Regions from separate parts of the Colwellia sp. PAMC 21821 genome, predicted to be linked through region 1. Evidence: predicted binding sites of a transcription regulator. Region 1 holds the regulator's gene; the other holds the start of a gene.
The links. The regulator FliA, encoded in region 1, starts transcription of late flagellar genes. The targets are predictions, from matches to a motif close to CTAAAGNTNNNNNNNNNNNNGCCGATA.
Positions count from the first base shown of each region.

Region 2: a site for FliA is predicted at 3,220-3,246, ahead of A3Q33_RS11490 (DUF5610 domain-containing protein). Genes of this name have one in related genera too.

Region 1 is NZ_CP014943.1:1,061,411-1,067,732, forward strand. Features, by position in the region: gene A3Q33_RS04415 (chemotaxis protein CheA) at 1-1,923, opposite strand, end outside; gene A3Q33_RS04420 (protein phosphatase CheZ) at 1,937-2,680, opposite strand; gene cheY (chemotaxis response regulator CheY) at 2,711-3,094, opposite strand; gene A3Q33_RS04430 (RNA polymerase sigma factor FliA) at 3,143-3,856, opposite strand; gene A3Q33_RS04435 (MinD/ParA family protein) at 3,878-4,720, opposite strand; gene flhF (flagellar biosynthesis GTPase FlhF) at 4,796-6,322, opposite strand, start outside.
Region 2 is NZ_CP014943.1:2,684,447-2,690,768, forward strand. Features, by position in the region: gene A3Q33_RS11480 (S8 family serine peptidase) at 1-1,203, shown strand, start outside; gene A3Q33_RS11485 (IS110 family RNA-guided transposase) at 1,729-2,745, shown strand; gene A3Q33_RS11490 (DUF5610 domain-containing protein) at 3,282-3,911, shown strand; gene A3Q33_RS11495 (helix-turn-helix domain-containing protein) at 3,956-4,327, opposite strand; gene A3Q33_RS11500 (TIGR03643 family protein) at 4,553-4,798, shown strand; gene putA (bifunctional proline dehydrogenase/L-glutamate gamma-semialdehyde dehydrogenase PutA) at 4,927-6,322, opposite strand, start outside.

The sequences.
Region 1 (6,322 bases):
AATTTGTTGGTTACCTAGCTGGACAATTACTACATGACCGCGTTCTCGTGGCTTTTCTACATAATCTCTCACTAGCCACTGATCAAGATAAAATAATGGGATAGCTTTTTGACGGACAATAATGGTTAGCTGTCCATCAACTTGGTTAGTTTTAGTTAAATCAAGATGGAATATTTCATTTACAGCCGCCAAAGGTAATGCAAATGTCTGCTTACCAATCACTACCATTAACGTTGGTAATATTGCTAAAGTTAGCGGTACTTTAATTTCAAGTATGGTGCCTACGCCCATTTCTGAATCGATGCTGACCGTACCATTAAGTTGGGTAATTTTTGTTTTAACCACATCCATCCCGACGCCACGCCCTGATACTTCTGAAATTTCAGTTTTGGTAGAAAATCCAGGTGCAAAAATAAGGCTAAAAGCTTCTTTATCAGACATACGCGCTGCTGCGTCTGCATCTAACACACCGCGTTCTATGGCAATTTCTTTTAATTTTCCGGCATTCATACCAGCACCATCGTCACGAATGGTGAGCAGAATATGATCGCCTTCTTGCGATGCTGATAAAACAACAATACCTTCTCGTGGCTTGCCAGCGGCTGCGCGTTTATCAGGGTCTTCAATACCGTGATCAACCGAGTTACGCACAAGATGTACTAAAGGATCAGCTAAAGCTTCAACTAAGTTTTTATCTAAATCGGTTTCTTCACCTTCTAGAATAAGTTTTATTTCTTTATTAAGACTGCGCGCTAAATCTCGTACTACACGAGGAAAACGACCGAATACTTTCTTTATCGGCTGCATACGCGTTTTCATTACCGCGCCTTGTAAGTCAGTGGTTACAGCATCGAGGTTTGACACCGCCTTAGTTAATTCTTCATCTTCTTTAGTCACGCCTAAACTAGTTAGGCGATTACGCACTAAAACTAACTCACCCACCATGTTCATAATTTGATCTAAGCGTTTGGTATCAACCCTAACGGTTGTTTCACCTTGAGCAGACTTTGCAGGTGCCGGTTTTTTGTCGCCTACCGGTGCTTGTTTCACTGCCGCCTTAACTTCTGGTGCTTTTGCTGCAGGTGCACTTGCCGCTTTAGCAACCGGTACAACTTTCGCTGCGGGCTTTTCAGGTGCAGGAGTCTGATCTTGAGGCGTTTGCGCTTGAGGGCTTTTACCTTTACCGTGAAGTTCATCTAATAATGCCTCAAAATCATCATCATTAATTTCATCGGGTGACGATGAGCTTGCCGACTGCTCATGCGTTGTGCTAACTGCAGCAGAAAAAGCACCTTGGCCATGAAGTTCATCAAGTAATGATTCAAATTCATCGTCTGATATATCATTATTGGATGAAGAGCTTGACTGCGGGGAAACAGGAGCACTAGGCGTTGGAGCACCACCGCCATGAAGCTCATCTAATAAGCGTTCAAATTCATCATCTGACATTTCATCGCTTGAACTGCCAATAGCTTCCGGCGCATTAGCCTCAGGCGTTGCAATAGGCGCTGCAAGCACAGGAGTTTCTTGACCTTCAGGCTGAGATAAACGGTGTAACTCGGCTAACAAACTAGGTTCGGCGCTTGTCAGTGGCTCTTTATTTTGCACTTGCGTAAACATTTCGTTAATTGTGTCAAGTGATTGGAGAATGACATCCATTAACGATGGGGTAACTGATCTCTGCTGATTTCTTAAGGTATCGAAAACATTTTCTGCGCCGTGGCAAGCATCGACTAATTCAGTAAGTGATAAAAAGCCAGCGCCCCCTTTTACGGTATGAAACCCTCTAAAAATAGCATTGAGTAATTCGGCATTATTCGGGTCATTTTCAAGCTCAACTAATTGCTCAGACAAGGACTCAAGTATTTCTCCAGCTTCGATTAAAAAATCCTGAAGAATTTCTTCATCTTGTTCAAATGACATTTAAGAACTCCTATTAAAAACCTAAGCTTGATAATAAATCATCAACGTCGTCTTGATTTGCCACAACATCATTACGATTTTTACTATTAATAATCGGACCCTCGACTAAGTTATCACCGACGGTGGGCAGTTTATTCAATGGGCTCTGCTCTGAAGAAAGACCAAAGGCGGTCAGCATACTGATCAAGCTGTCTTCAACTTCGCGCACTAAGTCGATAACTTTGCGAATAACTTGTCCTGTAAGATCTTGAAAGTCTTGTGCCATTAAAACATCGGTCATCAAGCGATTAATTTTGTCGGTATCTTTTTCTGTTGTTTTCAGTAGCACATCGATATCTCGACATAATGACTTAAACTCACTGACATCGAGTTCGTTTTGCATTAATTTTTGCCACAGTGGATTAACCGTACTGATTTTCTGTTGAATACCATTAACCACCGGAAAAATAGCTTCAACGGCATCCATGGTTTTATTAGCGGCTTCTTCCGTACTTTTGATAACAAAATTCAGTCTTTCTTTAGCGTCTGGTATTTCTTCAGTAGCTAAGTCACTCAAACGTGAATCAATTTGAAAATTATTCAAAGAGTCATGTAATTGACGGGTTAACTTACCTATTTCAGCAAACAGCTCAGAATTAATCGGGGTTTGAATTTCAGCGATTAACTCATCGGCTTTATCTTGTTGATCGTTTTCAAGATATTCGACCAACAGTTTAGCTTGCTCTAATGAAACATGGACACTGGTATTAGTACTCATATGACGGCCTTGCGAAACAAAAATTGATGACTAACCAAGTCGTTCGAAAATTTTATCAAGCTTGGTGTTTAATGTAGCAGCGGTAAATGGTTTTACGATATAGCCATTAACGCCAGCTTGTGCCGCCATGATAATTTGTTCTTTCTTAGCTTCTGCCGTTACCATTAAAACCGGAATATGAGATAAATTACTATCAGCTCTAATCGCTTTAAGTAAATCAATACCTTGCATACCCGGCATATTCCAATCAGTAACAACAAAATCAAAGTTACCCTCTTTAAGCATCGGCAATGCCGTATTACCATCATCTGCTTCTGAGATATTGGTAAAGCCTAAGTCACGTAATAAGTTTTTGATTATACGTCTCATTGTTGAAAAATCGTCAACAACAAGCACTTTCATATTTTTATCCAAGGCACCCTCCGGTGAGAACATTTAAATTCTACTATATTATTATTCTACTTAACTTTGCCAAGATTGCATACGAGCTTTTAATCGATGCATTGCCTGACTGTGTATTTGGCTTACCCGAGATTCGCTGACATCAAGTACTTGGCCTATTTCTCTAAGGTTAAGCTCTTCATCGTAATATAATGACAGTACTAAAGCTTCTCGCTCTGGTAAAGAAGAAATACATTCTGCCAGTGATTTTTTAAAGAAACTATGTTCAATATTAGCATAAGGTTCATCTTGATGATGACTGTGCGCGACTTCAATAACATCTTCACTGACACCTAGGTCATCAATGCCGAGTATTTTTCCTGAACTGACTTCATTAAGGATCTGATGATATTCATTTATGGTGATTTCAAGTTTTTCTGCCACTTCAACATCGCTGACATCGCGTCCGTGTTCAGCTTCTAAGTGTTTTATGGCTTCGCTGACCATGCGACTATTTTTATGCACTGAGCGGGGAACCCAGTCGCCTCGACGAATTTCATCAAGCATAGCGCCACGAATACGAATACCAGCAAAAGTTTCAAAACTTGCACCTTTGCTGTTATCAAAATTATTGGACGCTTCAAGTAAACCTATCATGCCGGATTGAATAAGATCATCAACAATAACGCTGGCAGGTAATCGGGCAAGCAAATGATAAGCAATACGTTTCACAAGCACCGTGTGTTGCTCCAGCAAAGCCGATTTATCAACACTATAAGTATGTACTTTTACCACTATAGCTCACTTATTTGTGGGTTAATGTTCTAGCAATTGCTCAATAAAGAATTCTAAATGCCCTGACGCTTGCTTCGGCATTGGCCAGCTAATAATATTCTTGGCGAGTGCTTGAAAGCCTATTGAGGCTGGTGAGTCTGGATATGCTTCTACAATTGCTTGTTGTTTTCTAACCGATTTACGAATATTTTCATCATAAGGGACAACCGCGACAAGCTCTAAGGTAACATCTAAAAATCTATCGGTAACTTTAGAGAGTTTAGCAAATAAGTTTTGGCCCTCTTTCGGGCTGCGCACCATATTTGCCACAACTTTAAACTTGAATAGGCCGTGATCTCTGCTGAGCAGTTTCATTAAGGCATAACAGTCGGTAATTGAGGTAGGTTCGTCGCATACAACCAATAAAACATCTTGTGATGCTCGGCAAAAACTTAACACCATATCCGAGATACCAGCGGCAGTATCAACAATGAGAATATCAAATTTAGTTTGCATATCACTAAAAGCACGAATAAGCCCAGCATGCTCCGCTGGGGTTAAATCTACCATTGATTGCGTGCCCGACGTGGCCGGAATAATATTAATGCCAGCAGGACCTTGGATAATAATATCATCAAGTTCACACTCGCCGGATAAAACATGAGACAAGTTACGTTGTACGCGCAAACCTAGCATGACATCAACATTCGCTAAACCTAAGTCGGCATCAAGCACTAAAACGCTCTTACCTAATTTAGCTAAGGAAATTGCAGTATTTAACGAGACATTGGTTTTACCAACGCCACCTTTACCGCCAGAAACTGCTATGACTTTTATAAGTTGGGGATCTTGCATTTTTCTTAAGCCGCTCGCTTGATCTATCATCTAAGTAACTTCTCTATATAATACCAAATGAAATATATATTCAATGGTATAAGTGCTCTGCCTATTGTAAGGCGACTATACTGCTACGGCTGATGCGGGTGTCCGCCAGGAAACAGTTCCTGAGCCTTGAGACTTAATTGCCATTCTATCTGCAAGCGTAACCAATTTCTCAGCATTTGCAACCTTAATATCTTCTGGAACCCTTTGCCCATCAGTAAGATAGCCAATAGCTAAACCATTTTGCAGTGATGTGGTTATAATTTCACCAACACTTAGGCTTTCATCTAATTTCGTATAAATACAGCCCGCCAATGGAATGCGCTTAAAACGTTCAACATTTTCTTGCATTACACGCTGTTGCGTATTGGCTGCTAACACTAAGTAATTACGAATTCTAACACGTGCATTCGAAATTAAGGTAGTCAAATGCTCAGTTAGGCGCATATCTCTTTGCCCCATACCAGCCGTGTCTATTAAGATTAATTTCTTTTGGGCAAACTGTTGTAATAGGCTATCTAACTCATTACCGTCGTTAGCCAGCTTAACTTGGCAACCAATAATGCGGCCGTAAGTGGCAAGTTGCTCAAAGCCAGCAATACGATAACTATCAGTCGAAATTAAGACTACTTGGTCAGCACCGTGAACTTGTGAAAATCGGGCGGCTAGTTTCGCAATAGTTGTGGTTTTACCAACACCTGTTGGGCCAACTAGAGACACAACACCACCACGTTGAATAATGTCATTGTTAGTGGTGTTTAATTGTTGCGCGATTATGTGTTTTGCTTGCTGCCATGCATCTTGTTCATGCGTATTGGCTGGAACGTAACCAGCAATTTGATCGGCAATTTGTTCATTAAGACCCATGGCCATTAATTTATTAACTAATACTGCGCGCATTGGATCTTTCTGTGCCATATCTTGCCACATTAAACCCGACATTTGATGCTCTAACAGCTGACGAATTGAAGACATTTCTTTTTGCATGCGGTCAAATTCACTGCTATTTATTTGACGTTCGCCATGAGAACTCATTTTCTCAGATGCTGCCATTGATTGGTCAATCGCGTCATGGAAGTTTGTATTATTTGATTCATTTTGAGCGCTACTAGTTTGCTGATTAACAGCGCTGTCAGGCGTTTCCATTTCCGTAGTCTGTTCTAAACGCGTCGTAAAGTTTTTAAATTGTTGCTCAATATCTTGTGGAACACCACTCTGCTTAGCATTAGCTTGCGGGGTAACTTTTGTCGATGAGTTTTCTATTTGGCTATTAAATGCGCGTGTTGCGGGTGCTTTATCATAGCCATTTTGTTGTACTTGTCGGCTAAGTAAGGCGGCTAAACTGTCTGCGGGTACGTTTGCAGCCTGTTCAACTGGCTTAGGTGCACTGCTAATGGCCACGGTATCTTCGGCTATATCGGCAGGGTTAGCTGGCTGTGCACTTTCCACAGCGCTTAGCTCATGGTTATGCTGAGCAGGTGCCTTGGCAGGCTTTATACTTTGGTTATAATCAACCGCCGCCATTAATTCGACACCTTCAGCAATCTTTTTATTAGACATAATTACCGCGTCTACACCCAATTCATCTTTAATTTGAGCGAGTGC
Region 2 (6,322 bases), 1.6 Mb from region 1:
AAACTAAGTGGTGACAGTGACACTATGCAAGTCAGTGTTTCGCCTAAAAATATCTCGCTTCGCCCAGGTGAAAGTGCCACGATTACAATCACTGCTGACACCACATTAGCGCCAACAGGATGGAATTTTGGTGAGTTAAAACTAGCAGCTTCGGGTCATCATTATGTTAACTTACACATGCCTATTGCCGTTAATACTAATAGAAGTTCATCGGCTAACTTATCAAAAACTGTCGATATGGCATCAGCGAAAGAAGGTGATGTGCTTAACTATGAAATTAAGGTAACAAACGGCCAATTGGTTGATGTTATTGATATCACTGACATGTTGCCAAATGGTATGAGTTTAGTTGATGGTTCAGTGAGCAGTACTATTACAAACGGCTCAGAAGCATCTGCTGTTAGCGTAAATGATGGTCAAATTGATTGGAGTGTATTGCTTGATGTTGGTGGTCTTGAGCTTCAACAATCACCGGCACCTTTTGGTTACTTTTCGTTAGCATCTTTTGGTGTAGCACCATTTGGTTGCCCAGCTAATTGTGATGATGGTGCATTCATTTTGAATATTCCACTATTTGACTACAATGGTCAAAGCTATTCCAGTGTAATTTGGTCGGTTAATGGCACCATTGAAGTAGGCACAGCAAGTGGTGCAGCTGCAAGTGCAACAAGCCAAAGCTTGCCCAATGCTTCAGCACCTAATAATATTCTTGCGCCGTTTTGGGCAGACTTAAATATTGGTGCTGGCGGTAATTGGTACGTAGCTGTGCTTGATGCAGGACCACAACAGTTCACTGTTTATGAATGGGAAAATGTCCCGTTTTTCGGAAATCCTATGACTTCTACTTTTCAAGTTTGGGTAGAAACGGGGACGTCAAATATTTGGTTTGTTTATGCCGATCTGCCCCTTCTTCCAGTAAATTTAACTGTTGGCATAGAAAACGATGACGGCACTGTTGGTGCGTCATATTTTGATAATGGCGCTGGAACAGCACCAGTACCTGGCGTAGACCTTAAAGTCGTAAGTTCTACAGGTGGTACCGCTACATTGAACTTCCAAGGCGAAATAGATCGTTGTCATAAAAAACATGACAATGTCAAAGTGAATGAAGTTCATATCAATGCGGGTGGTACTGTAGCAATGGCCTATGCTGCTACAACCTGTGAGACTAGAGGTAAAGGCAAGCGTGGTCGACAACATTAGAAAATTTATGCTTATAAACTAGTCAGAACAGTACTTAAGCTTAATACCGTTCAGTGAAATGATATTTCAATAACCATTGTTCGGTCTTCTTACTAATATAAAGGCTGCTGAATGTATTCAGCAGCTTTTTTTTAAAGTTTACTAGTTCATTTGATTTGCTGAAATAAAACCGCCATTCTTCACCACCCTCGTTATTAATATCATTATTCACTCGTACTACACTTAGAGAAAATGAGCACAATATATATTAAACTTACTAGAAGTCTATTATACCAATTGAAATAAATAATCGATCATTTTAAGGCGGTTTAAATCGTCAATAACTGCGTTGTTTTCAATCCCACACGCCCGCTATTACTCGACAATTGCTCCTGCATTGTTCTACTTACGGGCATCCATGCCCTAATCAATCAAACGCCTTGCCTGCAGGGATAATGGTATGGACCCACTCCAACTTTATTTCAGGCCTCTTTAGGGCCAAAATGAAAGTGACAACAATCATTTATAAAAGCGGAGTGGATCAACATGAAGATTACTACAATCGGTTTAGATATTGCAAAATCAATTTTTCACATGTTTGCTGTGAATAAAAATGGGCGATTTGTAAAAAAGAAACAATTAAGAAGAAAACAAGTGTTGAGTTTCATGGCAACATTAGAGCCTTGCCTAATTGTAATGGAAGCTTGTGGCAGTGCGAACTACTGGGCTAGAAAATTTATTGAATTGGGGCACCAAGTAAAACTTATTGCGCCTCAATATGTAAAACCCTTCGTTAAAGGCAATAAAAATGATTATAACGATGCCGAAGGTATTGCAGAGGCAGCGCAACGCCCGACCATGAGGTTTGTGCCAATTAAATCGATAGAACAACAAGATATTCAAAACTTCCATCGACAACGTGAACGCATAAAGAAAGAACGTAAAGCATTAGCAAGTCAGATACGAGGCTTGTTAGGAGAATATGGCATTGTCATCAATAAAGGTATTTCTGCAATTCGCAATGAACTGCCGGATATTTTAGAGGATGCGACAAATGAGTTAACGTATTTAAGTCGGGAGATATTTAATGAGTTATGGCTTGAATTTCAAGTCACAGAAGTGAAGTTTAAAGCGTGTGAAGTTCGCTTAAACACGATGAATAAAGAAAATGAAATATGTGTTCGCTTAGATGAAATATTAGGTATTGGAGCAATCACAGCTAGCGCTACTTATGCAGCTGCAGGAGATGGAAAAGACTTTGTAAATGGTCGACATTTTTCGGCATGGCTTGGGCTTGTTCCTGGGCAGCATTCAACGGGTGGAAAGGCCACCTTACTCGGTATAAGTAAACGCGGTAATAGTTATTTAAGAACACTATACATCCACGGGGCCCGGGCAGTATTAAGGCACAGTGAAAACAAAACTGACCGATTTAGTTTGTGGGCACAAGCGTTAAAATCCCGACGAGGACACAACAAAGCATGCGTTGCTGTGGCGAATAAAATAGCAAGAATGGCTTGGGTAATAATGGCGAAGGGGGAAAGTTATCGCCCGGCTATATAATAAAGCTCAAAACTGAAGCAAGTTAGATTGGTTTCAGTGATGAGATAACAGTAAAACCCTTTTACTTCAGTTGCAAAAGATAAATTAATCGGATGGTAAGATAGTCAGACTGGCTTGCACAAAACCTGGTACCTGCATTGGCTAATAAAAAAGCCGGAGGGATGATGAGGAGTGTGAGCGCAAACAACCATCGGGGCTAGAAGGTAAAAATCCTTCATAAACAGGCCGGATATATGAGAGCAATGATTTTCTCTTACATAACGATTAAATGTCTTGCAAACGGAGTGGGTCCATATATGCAGGTACTTATGTTTAGTCTGGAACAATAAACATGTATTCTTGAACAATTTATCCTCGCTTAAAATGGGTCAATAACTTATTACATTTGGTATTACGCAGCTCATAGTTCAAGTCGAGTCAAGTCCCCTTTGTTGTCCAAAATCGTTTTGTGTCTAAAATATATACAGATCGATACTTAAGTTATACTCAATGTTGCCGATACTTTTATATATGCTTTGATAAACTGAGGTAATTTTATGAGCGCTCCAATTAAAAACGATGCTACCTATAGTCAAGATGTTCGAACTTTAACAAAGGCACTGGACAAAACAGATAACAAACCAGTGGGGCAACAAGTATCTGAACTTGCGCATGATAAAAAAATTGACCAACCGCAAGACTCTATTTTTGTGAGTAGCAAAAAACAGCTTAATGCGGCAATTATAGAATCTTCACTGAAGTACAATACAACTGTTGGGGATCAACCGCTGTCATTGGTATTAAAAACGGCGTTACAAGGAATAAACGAAGCACTTAAAGCATCAGGGGTTGAAAACAATGTTGAAGAAGCCTATGAGTCGGGAGTTGATTTTAGCCCAGAAGCAACAGCAGAGCGAATTGTCTCTTTTAGCACTCAGTTTTTAGCTTCTTATCGAGTACAAAACTCTGAAATGAGTGAAGAAGAATCATTGACAGCTTTTGTTGATATTATCAGTAGCGGCATCGATCTAGGTTTTAGTGAAGCGAAAGATATTCTTGGTGGATTAAAAGTATTAGAGGGGGATGTTAGCGACAATATTGATAAAACCTATGCGTTAGTGCAATCGGGATTACAGGCATTTGTCGACGCGTTAAGTGCTAAAAAAGCAGAACAACTCGAGCCATAAATGTTATAAATATGAGAGTAGAGCAAGGGGGAGTTGGTATTAACCTAGCTATGTTTAAACTTACTTAACAGGCGCTTTGTATAATCAATAGCCTCTCGCTCAATGCGCCAAAGCGGATCAGGTTGGCCTTTCTTCGGCTTACTAAATATTGATTGAGCAAATTTAATGGCCTCTCGCTCGGTTTCGTTAATTTTGGAAGGCTTAGACTGTACAGTAGGCTTTTGTTCGATCCTGTCCTGCTCCTGCTTTAAATCGTCAATTGAGCTTTCAAATACAGCGGCAAGACATTTTAGTGATTCAGTCCCTGCTCGCTGCCCACCTTCAATTCTCTGGATAGTACGAGTACTTAAACCTGAATGGCGGGCAAGCTCTTCCTGTGACCATCCGTTTTCCAATCGACGTTGTTTAATATTCATCGTTTTATCCTATTGTTTTGTTCCTTTATGACAGGTTTATCAGCAAAAGCATACGACATTGTCACGACATTGCACGACATTACACGACAATGTCGGTATTTAACTGTAATAAAATTTCTAATATTTATATTGAAGGAAACTGGTCTTTTTTTGTTGAGTAGCCGTATTACCACCACGTTAATTAGATATTAATTAGGTATTAATTTTAAGGTGGTTTTTATGTCAATGTCTCCAGATGATGAATCAAGAATTATAGAAATGGCTTGGGAAGACCGAACGCCATTTGAAGCTATAGCGCATCAGTTCTCTATGCAAGAAAATGAAGTTATTAAATTTATGCGCCACCATTTAAAACCAAAAAGTTTTAAGTTATGGCGGGCAAGAGTGAGTGGGCGGATAACCAAGCATATAAAGCTTCGAAGTGACGAGGTAACAAGAGGTTACTGTCCTACGCAATATAAAAATCGCTAATGTCGAAGTTAGCTATCTGAACAATTATAAAATATTCTTTCGATTAATTATTTAATTTTAGCAAATAAAAACGGGCACCTATTGATGCCCGTTTTTTATCTAATACCACTAATTTGATTAATTAAACGTTAATCTTCTTCAACTAAAGTCATTAATGACGTGTTACCACCTGAAGCGGTTGTATCAATACTGACAGTTTTTTCAGTTAATAAACGTTGGATCAAATTATCAAAATATTCAGAACTGATCACTGGTAATATTGCACCTTGACGTTCCGCTAATTTTTCACTGATATAATGTTTACGATCACAGTTACTATCAACAACCACACCCGCTAATGCAGGGTGCGATAACATGGTTGATAAGTGACGTAAGCGGGCCACTTGAAATACCCCTGCATCGGCGCCGGTTGAAAGAAACTTATCTCTAAAGGCGATGGCTTCATCATAGTACAAGTCTGATACAACACTTATCACGGTATTACCCGTCGCTAAAGCCGTTACAATAGAAAGTACCCAGAAGTGAAAGCTCACATTTTTATCCGCAAAACAGATAATATTGCCGCGGTTTTCCAAATACAAAATATTAGACTCACCCGTTGGCCCAGGTAAGAATGTTGGCTTCTTCATGCGTTTTTCAATATCGATTAATTGTGCACGCGCTGATTTTAAGGTGCGGTTTAAATCGTCGGCTAAATCTTCAACAATATCAACATGGGCAATTTTTGCTAACAGTTGACGCACACAAGAAATACGGTTGTTAAGTTCGGTTAAACGCCATGCTTTTTCAGCCGCATTGGCTTTATCCATAAACAATACTGATTCTGCATCTGATTTTGCATCACCGTCTAGCGCTTCTACTTGTGAAGGCAATAAGTTAAATTGCTCAGCATCTGGTGTGGCTTTTTCTATCACTAAACGGGATAAATAATTTGGCCCACCGGCTTTTGGCCCAGTACCTGAAAGGCCTCGACCACCAAAAGGTTGCACGCCAACAATGGCACCAATCATGTTGCGGTTAATATATACGTTACCTGCACGAGACAATTTAGCGAGCTCGAACGCACGGTGTTCAATACGCGTATGAATACCCATAGTTAAGCCAAAACCTGTGCCATTAATTTTATCAACAACAGACTCTATGTCATTGCCTTTAAAGCGAACAACATGCACACATGGACCAAAAACCTCTTTCTTTAATACACTAATGTCGTCAATTTCATAAAGACGTGGCGCAAAAAAGAAATGTTCGTTTGCAGCAATGTTGTTGGTAATTTCATCGCCAATAGGGCATTGGTACAACAACTTGCCATGGTCTTTCATGTAATCACTGTGAGCATTAAGAGCAGAAAGTGCTTTTTGGTCAATTACCGGACCGATATCTGTGCTTAAGTATTCTGGGTTACCGACATGTAACTCAGCTAAAGCGCCTTTGAGCATAGTAATCACATCATCCGCGATATCTTCTTGTAAGAATAAAACACGAAGCGCAGAGCAGCGTTGACCGGCCGATTGAAAGCCTGAA